Regions from separate parts of the Enterobacter chuandaensis genome, predicted to be linked through region 1. Evidence: predicted binding sites of a transcription regulator. Region 1 holds the regulator's gene; the other holds the start of a gene.
What was found. Region 1 encodes PurR, which represses purine synthesis genes. Its sites were predicted from a motif close to CANGCAAACGTTTGCNTG; they were not measured.
Positions count from the first base shown of each region.

Region 2: a site for PurR is predicted at 1,460-1,477, ahead of cvpA (colicin V production protein). Genes of this name have one in related genera too.

Region 1 covers NZ_CP097173.1:2,079,964-2,088,004, forward strand. Annotated here, with positions in the region: gene MX657_RS10160 (FAD-NAD(P)-binding protein) at 1-222, opposite strand, end outside; tRNA gene MX657_RS10165 (tRNA-Val) at 340-416, opposite strand; tRNA gene MX657_RS10170 (tRNA-Val) at 421-497, opposite strand; gene mdtK (MdtK family multidrug efflux MATE transporter) at 651-2,024, opposite strand; gene MX657_RS10180 (riboflavin synthase subunit alpha) at 2,250-2,891, shown strand; gene cfa (cyclopropane fatty acyl phospholipid synthase) at 2,923-4,071, opposite strand; gene punC (purine nucleoside transporter PunC) at 4,370-5,569, opposite strand; gene punR (DNA-binding transcriptional activator PunR) at 5,684-6,595, shown strand; gene purR (HTH-type transcriptional repressor PurR) at 6,613-7,638, opposite strand; gene MX657_RS10205 (YnhF family membrane protein) at 7,936-8,025, shown strand.
Region 2 covers NZ_CP097173.1:3,302,671-3,310,711, reverse strand. Annotated here, with positions in the region: gene folC (bifunctional tetrahydrofolate synthase/dihydrofolate synthase) at 1-610, shown strand, start outside; gene dedD (cell division protein DedD) at 600-1,280, shown strand; gene cvpA (colicin V production protein) at 1,533-2,021, shown strand; gene purF (amidophosphoribosyltransferase) at 2,055-3,572, shown strand; gene MX657_RS15990 (UbiX family flavin prenyltransferase) at 3,661-4,230, shown strand; gene argT (lysine/arginine/ornithine ABC transporter substrate-binding protein ArgT) at 4,514-5,296, shown strand; gene hisJ (histidine ABC transporter substrate-binding protein HisJ) at 5,508-6,290, shown strand; gene MX657_RS15975 (histidine ABC transporter permease HisQ) at 6,378-7,064, shown strand; gene MX657_RS15970 (ABC transporter permease) at 7,061-7,777, shown strand; gene hisP (histidine ABC transporter ATP-binding protein HisP) at 7,786-8,041, shown strand, end outside.

The DNA.
Region 1 (8,041 bases):
CCTGAGCCAGTCGAGGTAGGTCATAAAAATGGGCGGGATTTCAATGCTCGCGATATTCGCCAGCATCAGGCGAGAATTATCGTCGTCGTTATAGGGCATGCCCACGCCAGCTTCAGCGGCTTGTTCAAAGATGGAAACAGAGAGCGGTGTGCTGTTTTTAAGGAGATGATAAAAGGTGTAAATCCCTGTGGGGCCGGAGCCAATAATCGCGATTCTCTTCATCGACGGTCTTCCTGTTTTTTTCCATAAGAAAAGCGTAGCAGGAGAATAATGATGAAAATAAGGGATTAGGAAAATTCAGGATATCAGAAGAGGATTTGCACCATTTCAGGACTGAAATGGTGCGTCCGAGTGGACTCGAACCACCGACCCCCACCATGTCAAGGTGGTGCTCTAACCAACTGAGCTACGGACGCAGAATGGTGCGTTCAATTGGACTCGAACCAACGACCCCCACCATGTCAAGGTGGTGCTCTAACCAACTGAGCTATGAACGCAACGTGTTGTCGGTGACAACGGGGACGAATATTAGCGGCACAGCATCAAGGAGGCAAGAGGGAAAACGCATTTTTCTCTCTGATTTCACGCGATTGCTTCATTACCGCGCAAAGTGAGGAGAAAGTAGCCGCCAGACGGCGGCTACTGCGTATTTAACGTGCGGCGCGCTGCAAAATCACCGCTGATGGCTGGCGCTGCAGGAAGCGCATGCGCAGCATCATCATGATCGCCGCCGACGTCAGGCCGATGATAAAGCCCATCCAGAACCCTGCCGGACCCATGCGGTCAACCACCAGATCGGTCAGCGCCAGAACGTAGCCTGCTGGCAGACCCAGCACCCAGTAGGCGATAAAGGTGATAAAGAAGATAGAGCGTGTGTCTTTATATCCGCGCAGCACGCCGCTGCCAATCACCTGAATGGAGTCGGAGATCTGATAAATGGCAGCCAGCAGCATCAGGTGCGAGGCCAGCATCACCACTTCAGGATTGTCGTTGTAGAGCAGGGCGATCTGCTCACGCAGCGCCACGGTGAAGAGCGCCGTACAGATGGCCATGCAGACACCCACGCCCAGCCCGGTCCGCGCGGCTGTTTGCGCATCCAGCGTTGAACCCTGTCCCAGGCGGAAGCCAACGCGAATCGTCACCGCCGCCGCGAGCGACATCGGCAGGACGAACATCAGGGAGCTGAAGTTAAGCGCAATCTGGTGCCCGGCCACGTTAACAATCCCCAGCGGGGAGACCAGCAGGGCGACCACGGCAAAGAGCGTCACTTCAAAGAACAGGGCCAGCGCAATCGGCAAGCCTAGCTGCACCAGGCGCGTCATGATGTTCCAGTCCGGTGTGCTGAATCTGTTCTCGTTGCGAATATCGCGCATTGAACGGGCGCGTTTTACAAAGGTGATCATCGAGAAGAACATCACCCAGTAAACGGCCGCCGTCGCCACGCCGCAGCCGACGCCGCCCAGCTCCGGCATCCCAAAATGACCATAAATAAAGATGTAGTTCACCGGAATATTGACCAGCAGGCCGATAAAGCCCATCACCATGCCGGGCTTGGTTTTCGCCAGACCCTCACACTGGTTACGCGCCACCTGGAAAAAGAGATAGCCGGGCGCACCCCAGAGCAGGGCGCGCAGGTAGCCGACGGCTTTGTCCGCCAGCGCCGGATCAATATTGTGCATGGCGCGGATGATATGACCTGCGTTCCAGAGCACGACCATGATCAGCACGGAGACAAACCCGGCCAGCCAGAAGCCCTGACGGACCTGATGGGCAATGCGTTCGCGTCGCCCGGAGCCATTGAGCTGAGCGATAACCGGCGTGAGTGCGAGCAGCAGACCATGGCCGAACAGGATGGCTGGAAGCCAGATTGACGTGCCGATGGCAACGGCCGCCATATCGGTGGCGCTGTAGCCACCCGCCATTACCGTATCCACAAATCCCATTGCGGTCTGGGCCACTTGCGCGACGATCACTGGTATTGCCAGTGCCAATAGCTGGCGCGCTTCATTCATGTACTTCTGCACGTGAACACCTTTATTTTGTAGTTATTTGAGAGACTAAAAAAGCCGCCGTAACTGGCAGCAAGAAGAAAATGCAGGGGGGTGCCAGCTATTGTAGCGGGCTTTAGCTATTTATCTAGTGAAAAAATCGCCAGAAAATGCGCTCCGCTGGCAACCTGTTTTTCCAACTGATATTGTGGTGGGATTAAACGGTGTCATCACCGTCCGGAAAAAACAGGAGTTGTAAGCATGTTTACTGGTATTGTGCAGGGCACCGCCAAAGTGGTGTCCATTGATGAAAAACCTAATTTCCGTACTCACGTGGTTGAGCTGCCGGAATATATGCTCGATGGCATCGAAACCGGCGCCTCAATTGCCCATAACGGCTGCTGCCTGACGGTAACCGAAATTAATGGCAACCAGATTAGCTTTGATTTAATGAAAGAGACCCTGCGCATCACTAACCTGGGCGAGCTGGTGGTCGGGGATACCGTCAACGTTGAGCGCGCGGCGAAGTTCAGCGACGAGATTGGCGGCCATCTGATGTCCGGGCACATTATGACCACCGCCGAAGTGGCGAAAATCGTCACCTCGGAAAATAACCGCCAAATCTGGTTTAAAGTGCAGGATCCGGCATTAATGAAATACATCCTCTACAAAGGATTTATTGGCATTGACGGGATTAGCCTGACGGTGGGAGAAGTGACCCCGACGCGTTTTTGCGTGCATTTAATTCCCGAAACGCTGCAGCGCACCACGCTGGGGACGAAAAAACTGGGACATCGCGTGAATATCGAAATCGATCCGCAAACCCAGGCGGTCGTTGATACCGTTGAGCGCGTGCTGGCGGCCAAAGAGGCGGCAATAATTAAAGCCACAGAAGAAGAATAAAAAAATAACCCCGGTTAGCCGGGGTTATTTTTTAGCGGGCGACACGTAATCCGTGTTCAATCCCACGGCTAAAAACAACCTGCCAGAGCTGAATATCGCGCGCGCGAAACGCCCCCGCGCAGGCATTCAGATAATAGCTAAACATCCGCTTGAATCGTTCAGAATAGTTGTCGGCAATGTCAGGCCAGGCTTCCTGAAAACGTGCATGCCACGCCATTAACGTTGTGTCGTAATCCGCGCCGAAGTTATGCCAGTCTTCCATCACGAAATGGGGTTCGCTGGCGTTGGCAATCTGGCGTACGGACGGTAAACAGCCATTCGGAAAGATGTATTTGTTGATCCACGGGTCAACGTTATTGTCGGTCCGCTTAGAGCCGATGGTGTGCAGCAGGAAGATGCCGTCTGGTTTCAGATTACGGTCCACCACCTCGAAATAGGTGTCGTAGTTTTTCGGCCCGACGTGCTCGAACATGCCGACGGAAACGATGCGGTCAAACTGTTCGTTCAGGTCACGGTAATCCTGCAGGCGGATATCCACATCCAGCCCCCGGCAGCGCTCCTGCGCCATTTTTTGTTGCTCGGCGGAGATCGTGACGCCGACCACGCTGACGCCGTAGTGCTTCGACATAAAATACGCCAGCCCGCCCCAGCCGCAGCCGATATCCAGCACGCGCATACCGGGCTGCAGCTGCAGTTTCTCGCTGATCAGGCGCAGTTTGGCCTGCTGAGCCTCTTCAAGCGTCGACGCCTCTTTCCAGTAAGCGCAGGAGTATTGCATGAAAGGGTCCAGCATGCGACTGAACAGATCGTTGCCAAGATCGTAATGCTCTTTGCCGACGATCCAGGCACGTTTTTTACTTTGCAGGTTAAATAGTCGGGCAGAGGCGACACGCAGGGTGTCTTTGAGATTTCGAGGGAGTTGTTTTTCCAGACCGGCACGCAGCACGCTGGCGAAAAAGATATCCAGCCGCTCGCACTCCCACCAGCCGTCCATATAGCTTTCTCCCAGGCCTAACGACCCCTCGCGCAATACGCGTTTAAAAAAGTCGGGATGTTTAACCTGAGGATCGGATGGGGATGATCCGTTGATAGTGATGCCTGCTCGACCTAACAGTTCACTGACGATCCGGGACCAGTTATCGTCCGGAACGCTGACTTCTTCTATACACGATGAACTCATAGCTTCTCCATCACCCTACTGTGATCAGAACCTTAAAACAGCGTAGACGCTTTTTTTGGTTTGTGAGAAATCTCACGGTAAACACCGCGAGGCTAGTATCCGACGTAGAACAGAGGAAGGGAGATAACCCTTGCCGAAATGCCTTCCATGGTAAAACGGGAGCACTCCGGCTCCCGTTAACACTTAATATTTATCGTATTTAATCGAACCAAATTTAGTATAGGCCTCAAAATTTGGTGATTCAATAGAAAATTCTTAGCAACCTAATCACTGAAAATTAACATAGTTTCTGGCGCGATTAGGCATGCGAGGTTTTCACCTGCGTGCTCTCATCCTGTACGCGCTGTGCGGAGGCCTGCATGCGATAACCCAACGCCGCCAGCGCGACGGTAACCAGCATCACGCTGGTTGTTGTCAGCAGCGGCGTGGCAATCAGCGCGGAGACCACCAGGCTTGCCAGGAAGCACAGTCCCAGTTGAAGGGTGTTCTGCAGCGCAGCCGCGCGGCCTGTCGCCTGCGGGAACGGACGCAGCGCCTGCGCCACAACGATAGGGTAGATCGCCCCGTTCGCGATGGCCATCACGCAGAATGGAATCAATATTTCGGCCAGACCTGCGCCCGGAATAAATCCAACGGCCCAGGTGCCGATGACGCTCAGCGCATAGAGCACCAGCAGCCACGGCAGCATCTGCTGACCTTCCCATTTTTGCAGTGCCGCGCGACAGCCGTAACCGCCTACCAGGAACGCGATGGTCTGCGGAACGTAGCTCAGGCCAATGGCCGCCGGGCTGTAGCCCATATCGTGCAGAATAAAGGGCGAACCTGTGAGCCACGCGAAGAAGCTCGCCGAGCAGGCGGCATAGATCAGAACGTTGCCGCGATACGCCTTAGCGCTCAGCAGGGAGGTAAAGGTAATCGGCTTCGCGTCAGCATGCGCCTCTTTTTTATGCGCTGGCTTGAGGGCGAACGCAGGCAGCATCAGCACCAGCGTGATGGCAAACAGCGTGGCAAAGATAGCCTGCCAGTCAAAGTGCGCGAGGATCCAGCTGCCCAGCAGCGGGGCGAGGGCAGGAGAGAGACCCACCAGCGGCATAATGGTGGCGAAAATACGGTTTGTGCGGTTCGCCGGGTAGTAGTCGGTGACCAGCGCCTGCCAGGTCACGGCAGCGGCACAGACGCCGACCGCCTGAACAAACCGCAGCACCAGCAGCCAGGTGGCATCGCGTACCCATAACATTCCCAGACAGCCAACGGCAAAAATAGCCAGCCCCAGCAGCAATACCGGTTTACGACCAAAGCGATCCGAGAGCGGTCCCCAGAGCAGCTGTGCGAAAGCAAAACCGGCGAGGAACAAACTCAAGCTGGCGCTGATGGCGGCAGCAGGGGTTTGCAAATCTTCCTGCATGGCGGCGAAGGCTGGCAGGTACATATCGGTGGCCAAAAAGCCCAGCACGCTTAAGCCGCCGAGCCAGACTAAAAAACCTTTCCTGGGTTGCACTGTTTTATTCTCCTGAGGAGGCAGGTATACATTGGCGCTGAGTGTAGGGAGTGCAAAGCCGCTTGTGAAACGCTAATATTTGGCGGGTGAATTCAAATTTTTTGCAGGCAGAAAATGTGGTCAGATTATTCTCTTGAAGTGGTCGATGCTGTCGCGCGTAACGGCAGCTTTAGCGCTGCGGCGCAGGAGTTGCACCGCGTCCCTTCGGCTATCAGCTATACGGTACGTCAGCTTGAAGAATGGCTGGCGGTTCCGCTGTTTGAACGGCGGCATCGTGATGTGGAATTAACGCCCGCAGGCGCGTGGTTTTTAAAGGAAGGGCGTTCTGTTATCAAAAAAATGCAGATCACCCGCGAGCAGTGTCAGCAGATCGCGAACGGCTGGCGGGGACACCTTTCCATTGCGGTGGATAACATCGTTAAGCCCGAGCGCACCCGGCAGATGATTGTCGATTTTTATCGGCATTTTTCTGACGTCGAGCTGCGGGTCTCGCAGGAGGTGTTCAACGGCGTCTGGGATGCGCTGGCGGACGGCAGGGTAGAGATGGCGATTGGCGCGACCCAGGCGATCCCCGTCGGGGGACGTTACGCCTTTCGCGATATGGGGATGCTGAGCTGGAAATGCGTGGTGGCGAGCGATCATCCCCTGGCGGCGACGGAAGGGCCGCTGAGCGACGATACGCTGCGCAGCTGGCCGTCGCTGGTGCTGGAGGATACCTCCCGTTCACTGCCGAAGCGAATTACCTGGCTGCTGGACAACCAGCGGCGGGTTGTCGCCCCTGACTGGGGATCGTCGGCGACGTGCCTCAGTGCCGGACTCTGCGTAGGCATGGTGCCCGCCCATTTTGCGCGTCCGCGAATCGACACCGGAGAGTGGGTAGAGCTAACGCTGGAGAACCCGTTCCCGGATGCGGCCTGCTGTCTCACCTGGCAACAAAATGATGTCTCGCCCGCCATGGCCTGGCTGCTGGATTATCTGGGTGACAGCGAAACGCTTAACCGGGAGTGGCTGCGGGAGCCAGACTGACTGGCTCCGCAATGAGATTAACGACGATAGTCGCGGAACGGGCCATCCGCAACGGAACGGCGTTCGATGAGGCGAGGGTGAACTTCAATGGACTGCGACTCTTCACGCTTGTTGACGATCCTGTCCAGCAGCATATTGAAGGCCGTTTCACCCAGCGAATCTTTCGGCTGGTGAATGGTGGTCAGCGCTGGCGTGAAGAAGCGCGCGTTGCGCACGTTGTCATAGCCGATCACGGAGATGTCCTGCGGGACGCGCAGGCCAAGCTCGTCGGCGGCGCAGAGTGCACCCATGGCCATGATGTCGCCCCCGCAGAAAACGGCGGTCGGGCGGTGCTGCTGGGAGACGATCTGCTGCATCGCGCGGTAGCCTGATTCCGGCTCGAAGTCACCCTGCACGATCCAGTTTTCCGGCACGGTAATCAGCGCTTCTTCCATCGCTTTCATAAAGCCGGCCAGGCGGCCCGCGCCGGTGTTGCGTTCCAGCGGACCCGGGATCACGCCAATCTCGCGGTGGCCGCGTTCGATCAGATAACGGCCCGCCATGTAACCGCCTTCGAAGGCGTTATCGATGACGGAGTCGGTGAAGTCGGCGCGCGCTTCGCCCCAGTCCATCACCACCATAGGGATATGGCGATACTCTTCCAGCATCAACAGCACGGATTCCGGGTACTCGGAGCACATTACCAGCAGGCCATCCACGCGCTTTTGCGCCATCATCGATAGATAGGCACGCTGTTTTTCAATGCTGTTCCACGCGTTGCCCAGAATCAGGGTATAGCCTTTCTGGAAGCAGTTTTTCTCTACCGCTTCAATGATCTCGGCAAAATAGGCCGCTTCGCTGCTGGTCGCCAGCAGACCAATAGACTTGGTGTGATTAACCTTGAGGCTACGCGCAACCGCACTCGGTGAGTAGTGCAGTTCTTTGATCGCTGCCCAGACGGCGTTGCGCGTCTCTTCCGCCACAAAGCGGGTTTTGTTAATTACATGTGATACGGTTGTAGTGGAAACGTTTGCGCGTTTTGCTACGTCTTTAATTGTTGCCATTAAATGTCACTCCAGACCATATCCTAAACTCCTGAAAAACTTGAAGGTAAACGTTTGCCTTCTCTCACCCTTATCGCGCAATTTTGGATTGCGGTACGCCAGGAAAACGACACGGGACGTCAGGAGGGGGTCAATGGCCGGTACGCTAATAAATTTAGCGTGGAATTTTGGCCTATCTTGATGAAAAGGGGAAGAGCTAAAGTGTTTATCAGCTTAAATCCAGGAAGATTTTTGAGCTAAACTATGCAAAAATGAGCAAGCTCACTTTTCGTGGGGGGATTAAAAGGAAAAAAATTGATGAGTTCCGATCTGAAGTTTTCGCTGTTCACCACCGTTATTGTGCTGGCTCTGATTGTCGCGGCTGGCCTGACGGCTGCGCTGCACTGATTTACGCGGGGGGAGA
Region 2 (8,041 bases), 1.2 Mb from region 1:
GCTGCGCCGCGGCGTTGACTGGCAGTATGAGGTGCAGGACAACGGCTGGCGCTTCAGCGATGCGCAGGGCGCGCTGGACAACCTGCCGCTGCCGCAGGTACCGCAGCCGAATGCGGCAACCGCGCTCGCGGCACTGCGCGCCAGCGGATTAACGATAAGCGAGCAGGCGATCCGCGACGGCATTCAGAATGCGCTGCTGCCGGGTCGTTTCCAGATTGTCAGCGAGTCACCGCGTCTGATTCTCGACGTGGCGCACAACCCGCATGCGGCGGCGTATCTCGCAGGACGTCTCAAATCGTTACCAAAAACCGGGCGCGTGCTGGCGGTTATCGGTATGCTTCATGATAAAGATATCGGTGGAACGCTGGCCTGCATGGAGAGTGTGGTCGATAGCTGGTATTGTGCTCCTCTGGAGGGGCCGCGCGGCGCGACGGCTGAGCAGTTGATGGAACATCTCGGCAAAGGCGCAATCTACAGTAGCGTGGCGCAGGCCTGGCAGGCCGCGATGGCGGAGGCTAAACCAGAAGATACCGTGCTGGTGTGTGGCTCTTTCCACACGGTGGCACATGTCATGGAAGTGATGGACGCGGGGAGAACCGGTGGCGAGTAAGTTTCAGAACCGTTTAACAGGAACCATTGTGCTGGTCGCGCTCGGGGTGATTATTCTTCCCGGGCTGCTCGACGGGCAGAAAAAGCATTATCAGGACGAGTTTGCAGCCATTCCGCTGGTACCGAAGCCGGGCGACCGCGATGAGCCGGATATGCTGCCTGCGGCGACCCAGGCGCTGCCTGCTCAGCCGCCTGAAGGGGCGGCGGAAGAAGTTCGCGCGGGCGATGCCGCTGCACCGTCGCTCGATCCGTCACGTCTGGCGGCGAATAACAACATTGAAATTGATCCGGTGCCGGTAGAGAAGCCTAAGCCTGTTGAAAAACCGAAGCCGAAACCGCAGCGTGATAAAGCGGCAGAACAGCTCGCCGCAGCGTCAGAGACGCCTCCGCCAGCAAAACCGACGCAGCAGGACGCTGCTGCCCCAACGGGCAAAGCCTACGTGGTGCAGCTCGGTGCGCTGAAAAATGCGGACAAGGTGAATGAGGTGGTGGGTAAACTGCGCAGTGCGGGATACCGTGTTTACACTTCACCTTCCACGCCGGTGCAGGGTAAAATTACCCGTATCCTCGTGGGGCCAGAAGCGTCTAAAGACAAACTGAAAGGGTCGCTGGGTGAGCTGAAGCAGATCTCCGGGTTGAGCGGTGTGGTGATGAGCTACAGCGCGAACTGATAAGATTTCCCCCTCACCCCGGCCCTCTCCCCAAAGGGGAGAGGGTGAAAATCGCATCGAGCGCGTTTGTATCATACTGCATCGTACAGTCCCCTCTCCCCTTTGGGGAGAGGGTTAGGGTGAGGGGCGTTGAACATTTTTTCAGCGCCTTTTTTATTTACGCGCGGGAAGGAAATCCCTACGCAAACGTTTTCTTTTTCTGTTAGAATTCGCCCCGAACTGGATGACAGGGCGTTTAATCGTGGGACACATATGGTCTGGATTGATTACGCCATCATTGCGGTGATTGGTTTTTCCTGTCTGGTTAGCCTGATCCGTGGCTTTGTTCGTGAAGCGTTATCGCTGGTAACCTGGGGTTGTGCTTTCTTTGTTGCCAGTCATTACTACACTTACCTGTCTGTCTGGTTCACGGGCTTTGAAGATGAACTGGTCCGAAATGGAATCGCCATCGCGGTGCTGTTTATCGCGACGCTGATTGTCGGCGCTATCGTCAATTACGTGATAGGTCAGCTGGTCGAGAAAACCGGTCTGTCAGGAACGGACAGGGTGCTCGGCATCTGTTTCGGGGCGTTGCGAGGCGTGCTGATTGTGGCCGCGATCCTGTTCTTCCTGGATACCTTCACCGGGTTCTCCAAAAGTGAAGACTGGCAGAAATCGCAGCTCATTCCGGAGTTCAGCTTCATCATCAGATGGTTCTTTGACTATCTGCAAAGCTCGTCGAGTTTTTTGCCCAGGGCATAAACCCTGAGATGTGGCTTAACGAGGAAAAGACGAATGTGCGGTATTGTCGGTATCGCCGGTTTCATGCCGGTAAACCAGTCGATTTATGACGCGTTAACGGTGCTTCAGCACCGTGGGCAGGATGCTGCGGGTATCATCACCATTGATGCAAACAACTGCTTCCGTTTACGTAAGGCGAATGGCCTGGTAAACGATGTGTTTGAAGCCCGCCATATGCAGCGTCTACAAGGTAATATGGGGATCGGTCACGTTCGTTATCCTACTGCTGGCAGTTCCAGCGCCTCTGAGGCACAGCCTTTCTACGTCAACTCACCGTATGGCATCACGCTTGCCCATAACGGCAACCTGACCAACGCCCATGAGCTGCGTAAGAAGCTGTTCGAAGAGAAACGTCGCCACATTAACACCACCTCTGATTCAGAAATCCTGCTCAATGTGTTCGCCAGCGAGCTGGATAACTTCCGCCACTACCCGCTGGAAGCAGACAACATCTTTGCTGCCATTGCCGCGACCAACCGCCAGATCCGCGGCGCGTACGCCTGCGTGGCGATGATCATCGGTCACGGCATGGTGGCTTTCCGCGATCCAAACGGCATTCGCCCGCTGGTGCTGGGCAAGCGCGACCTCGGCGATGGCCGTACCGAATATATGGTTGCCTCTGAGAGCGTGGCGCTGGATACCCTGGGCTTCGAGTTCCTGCGCGACGTTGCGCCGGGCGAAGCGGTCTATATCACCGAGAAGGGCCAGCTGTTTACCCGCCAGTGTGCAGATAACCCGGTCAGCAACCCGTGCCTGTTCGAATACGTTTACTTTGCCCGCCCGGACTCTTTCATCGATAAGATTTCCGTCTACAGCGCGCGCGTGAATATGGGCACGAAGCTTGGCGAGAAGATTGCCCGCGAGTGGGACGATCTCGACATCGACGTGGTTATTCCTATCCCGGAAACCTCCTGCGATATCGCGCTGGAAATCGCCCGCATTCTGGACAAGCCGTACCGTCAGGGCTTCGTGAAGAACCGCTACGTTGGCCGCACTTTTATCATGCCGGGCCAGCACCTGCGTCGTAAGTCCGTGCGCCGTAAGCTGAACGCCAACCGCGCGGAATTCCGCGATAAGAACGTTCTGCTGGTGGATGACTCCATTGTTCGCGGCACCACCTCTGAGCAAATTATTGAGATGGCGCGCGAAGCAGGGGCGAAGAAAGTCTACCTGGCGTCTGCCGCACCGGAGATTCGCTTCCCGAACGTGTACGGCATTGATATGCCAACCGCCAACGAGCTGATCGCTCACGGTCGTGAAGTGGATGAAATTCGCCAGATCATCGGTGCCGACGGCCTGATTTTCCAGGATCTGAACGATCTCATCGACGCGGTGCGCGCCGAGAACCCGGAAATTCAGCAGTTCGAATGCTCCGTGTTTAACGGCGTCTACGTGACGAAAGACGTTGACCAGCAGTACCTCGACTATCTTGATTCGCTGCGCAACGACGATGCGAAAGCCGTTCAGCTGCAAAACGATCTCGAAAGCTTAGAGATGCACAACGAAGGTTAATCTCTCTGCAGGTGAGGGCGCTCGCCCTCACTTGCAACTCCCCGCAAAATCCTGCACAGTCAGCCCAGAATTCAGCAAGGGCGAAATCATGAAACGACTCATCATAGGCATTAGCGGTGCCAGCGGCGCGATTTACGGCGTTCGTCTGCTACAGGTTTTACGGAACGTGGCAGAAGTGGAAACGCATCTGGTAATGAGCCAGGCGGCGCGGCAGACCCTCTCCCTTGAAACGGATCTCTCCCTGCGTGATGTTCAGGCCCTGGCGGACGTAGTCCACGATGCGCGCGATATCGCCGCCAGCATCTCCTCAGGCTCGTTTAAAACCGCCGGCATGGTTATCCTGCCCTGTTCCATTAAAACGCTCTCCGGGATTGTGAACAGCTATACCGACACCCTGGTGACGCGCGCGGCGGATGTGGTGCTAAAGGAGCGTCGACCGCTGGTGCTTTGCGTGCGGGAAACGCCGCTGCATCTGGGCCATCTTCGCCTGATGACCCAGGCCGCCGAGCTGGGCGCGGTGATCATGCCGCCGGTTCCGGCGTTCTATCATCGCCCGCAGTCGCTGGACGATGTCATTAACCAGACCGTTAACCGCGTGCTGGATCAGTTTGACATCGACCTGCCGGAAGATCTCTTCACCCGCTGGCAGGGTGCCTGATACTGTGCACAAATGCTGTGCATGAAAAGAGACGTTGCCCTGTTTCAGGGCAATTATGCAACGGCGATCATATCCTCGACATTTAATTCGTTTTTTCCCTTTTTCTCTCTCCGGTTCGTTCGGCAGACCTGCTATCTTTCACCATTAAGGCAATATCGCAACGTTTTATTAACATATTTAACGTCGAAGTTTTGATCAGACGGCAATGTGGCATAAGACCTGCAAGAGAAGCCTGCAACACAACACAATACATAATAAAATCACGGTACTTGAGGGTAAATGTATGAAGAAGACGGTTCTGGCTCTGTCTTTGCTGGTGGGGTTAAGTGCGGCAGCAGGTAGCTACGCAGCGCTTCCACAGACGGTTCGTATCGGTACAGACGCAACCTACGCGCCATTCTCTTCCAAGGATGCGAAAGGCGATTTCGTGGGGTTTGATATCGATCTGGGAAATGAAATGTGCAAACGTATGGAAGTGAAATGCACATGGGTGGGCAGCGACTTCGACGCGTTAATCCCGTCGCTGAAAGCCAAGAAAATCGACGCCATTATCTCTTCTCTCTCCATCACCGAAAAGCGTCAGCAGGAGATTGCCTTCTCTGACAAGCTCTACGCTGCGGATTCTCGTCTGATTGCCGCCAAGGGCTCCCCGATTCAACCGACCATCGACTCGCTGAAAGGCAAGCATGTGGGCGTGCTCCAGGGTTCGACCCAGGAAGGTTACGCGAATGCGAACTGGCGCGAGAAGGGCGTCGACGTGGTGGCTTACCAGAACCAGGATCTGATCTACTCTGACCTGGCGGCAGGCCGTCTGGATGCCGCGTTCCAGGATGAAGTCGCCGCGAGCGAAGGCTTCCTGAAGCAGCCTGCGGGTAAAGACTACACCTTTGCGGGACCGTCCGTGAAAGACAAAAAATACTTTGGTGACGGCACCGGTATCGGCTTGCGTAAGGACGATAAAGAGCTGAAAGCCGCCTTTGACAAAGCGTTCACGGAGCTGCGCAAAGACGGTACTTACGACAAACTGGCGAAAAAATACTTCGACTTCAACGTCTACGGTGACTAACGCACCGACATGGTGCGTCGCGGGTGTGGATGATTCAGTATGGTGCAACGTGTGCACCATATTGGGTCGCCACGTGCATACTTAAGCATTTATAATGCAAAAATTCCCGTCTGGAAGGCATTATTCTTTGCCTGACAGCGGGGATTAATGGCACATTAATGCCACCCCGTCGTCGTAAAAACCGTATGAAGACAGTTTGTTGAGGACAAATATGAAAAAACTCGTGTTGTCACTATCTCTGGTACTGGCCTTTTCCAGCGCCACCGCGGCATTCGCAGCTATTCCGCAGAAAATCCGTATTGGTACCGATCCAACCTATGCCCCGTTTGAATCGAAGAATTCAAAGGGTGAACTGGTGGGTTTTGACATCGATCTGGCTAACGAGCTGTGCAAACGCATCAAAGCGCAGTGTACCTACGTCGAAAACCCGCTGGATGCGCTGATCCCATCCCTGAAAGCCAAAAAAATCGACGTGATTATGTCCTCGCTTTCCATCACCGAGAAACGTCAGCAGGAGATTGCCTTCACCGACAAACTCTATGCGGCCGATTCCCGTCTGGTGGTGGCTAAATCTTCTGATATTCAGCCAACGCTTGAGTCGCTGAAAGGGAAACGCGTGGGCGTGCTGCAGGGCACCACGCAGGAAACCTACGGTAACGAACACTGGGCACCGAAGGGGATTGAAATCGTCTCCTATCAGGGTCAGGAAAATATTTACGCAGACCTGACGGCAGGCCGTATTGATGCGGCATTCCAGGATGAAGTTGCGGCAAGCGAAGGTTTCCTGAAGCAGCCGGTAGGCAAAGATTACAAGTTCGGCGGTCCGTCCATTAAGGACGAGAAGCTCTTTGGCGTGGGCACCGGTATGGGCCTGCGTAAAGAAGACAACGAACTGCGTGAGGCGCTGAACAAAGCGTTTGCTGAAATGCGCGCTGATGGCACCTACGACAAGCTGGCGAAAAAGTACTTCGATTTTAATGTGTACGGCGGCTAATCGCTCCGTCAAATAACGTGCGGCCCCTCCCGCTGCGGGAGGGGATAAGACACGGTTTACCACTCACGATACGACAGGGCTCGCGGTATGCTGTACGGATTTTCTGGCGTTATTTTTCAGGGCGCGCTTGTCACCCTTGAGCTGGCTATCAGCTCCGTGGTACTGGCGGTGCTGATAGGTCTGGCGGGCGCAGGGGCGAAGCTTTCGGCTAACAAACCGCTGGCGCTCATTTTCGAAGGCTATACCACGCTCATTCGCGGCGTACCCGATCTGGTGCTGATGCTGCTTATCTTTTACGGTCTGCAGATTGCGCTGAACGCCGTAACGGACGCGATGGGCATGGGACAAATTGATATCGACCCGATGGTGGCCGGTATTATCACCCTCGGTTTTATCTACGGTGCCTACTTCACGGAAACCTTCCGTGGCGCTTATATGGCGGTCCCCAGAGGACACATTGAAGCGGCAACCGCGTTCGGGTTTACCTCTTCACAAACGTTTCGCCGGATCATGTTCCCGGCCATGATGCGCTACGCGCTGCCGGGCATTGGTAACAACTGGCAGGTTATCCTCAAAGCGACGGCGCTGGTCTCGCTGCTCGGTCTGGAAGATGTCGTGAAAGCGACTCAACTGGCGGGCAAGAGTACCTGGGAGCCCTTCTACTTTGCGGTGGTCTGCGGTGTGATCTATCTGGTCTTTACGACCGTCTCCAATGGTGTGCTGCTTCTGCTCGAACGTCGCTACTCCGTGGGTGTGAAGAGGGCTGACCTGTGATTGAGATTATTCAGGAATACTGGAAATCCCTGCTGTGGACGGATGGCTATCGCTTTACCGGCGTGGCGATTACGCTCTGGCTGCTGATTTCTTCCGTGGTGATGGGCGGCATTCTGGCGGTGTTTCTCGCCATCGGCCGCGTGTCGAACAATAAATTTATTCAGTTCCCGATCTGGCTGTTTACCTATGTGTTTCGCGGCACGCCGCTGTACGTGCAGCTGCTGGTGTTCTATTCGGGGATGTATACGCTTGAGATCGTAAAAGGCACGGAAATGCTGAATGCGTTCTTCCGCAGCGGCCTGAACTGTACGGTGCTGGCGCTAACGCTCAACACCTGCGCCTATACCACCGAGATTTTCGCCGGGGCCATTCGTTCCGTGCCGCACGGTGAGATCGAGGCGGCGCGCGCCTACGGCTTCTCCTCCGTGAAGCTTTACCGCTGCATTATTCTGCCGTCGGCGCTGCGCATTGCGCTACCGGCCTACAGCAATGAAGTGATTTTGATGCTGCACTCCACCGCGCTCGCCTTTACCGCGACGGTGCCGGACCTGCTCAAAATCGCGCGCGATATCAACTCCGCGACCTATCAGCCGTTTACCGCGTTTGGCATTGCGGCGGTGCTCTATTTAATTATCTCTTATGTTCTGATTAGCCTGTTCCGTAAGGCTGAAAAACGCTGGTTGCAGCATATAAAACCTTCTTCGACGCACTGAGAAAGATGATGGCTGAGAACAAATTAAACGTTATTGATTTGCACAAACGCTACGGCGAACATGAAGTGCTGAAAGGGGTGTCGCTGCAGGCGAATGCGGGCGACGTGATCAGTATCATCGGCTCATCCGGCTCGGGTAAAAGTACCTTCCTGCGCTGCATTAACTTCCTCGAAAAGCCGAGCGAAGGCTCGATTGTGGTGAGCGGGCAGAACATCGATCTGGTGCGTGACAAAGACGGCCAGCTGAAGGTGGCGGATAAAAATC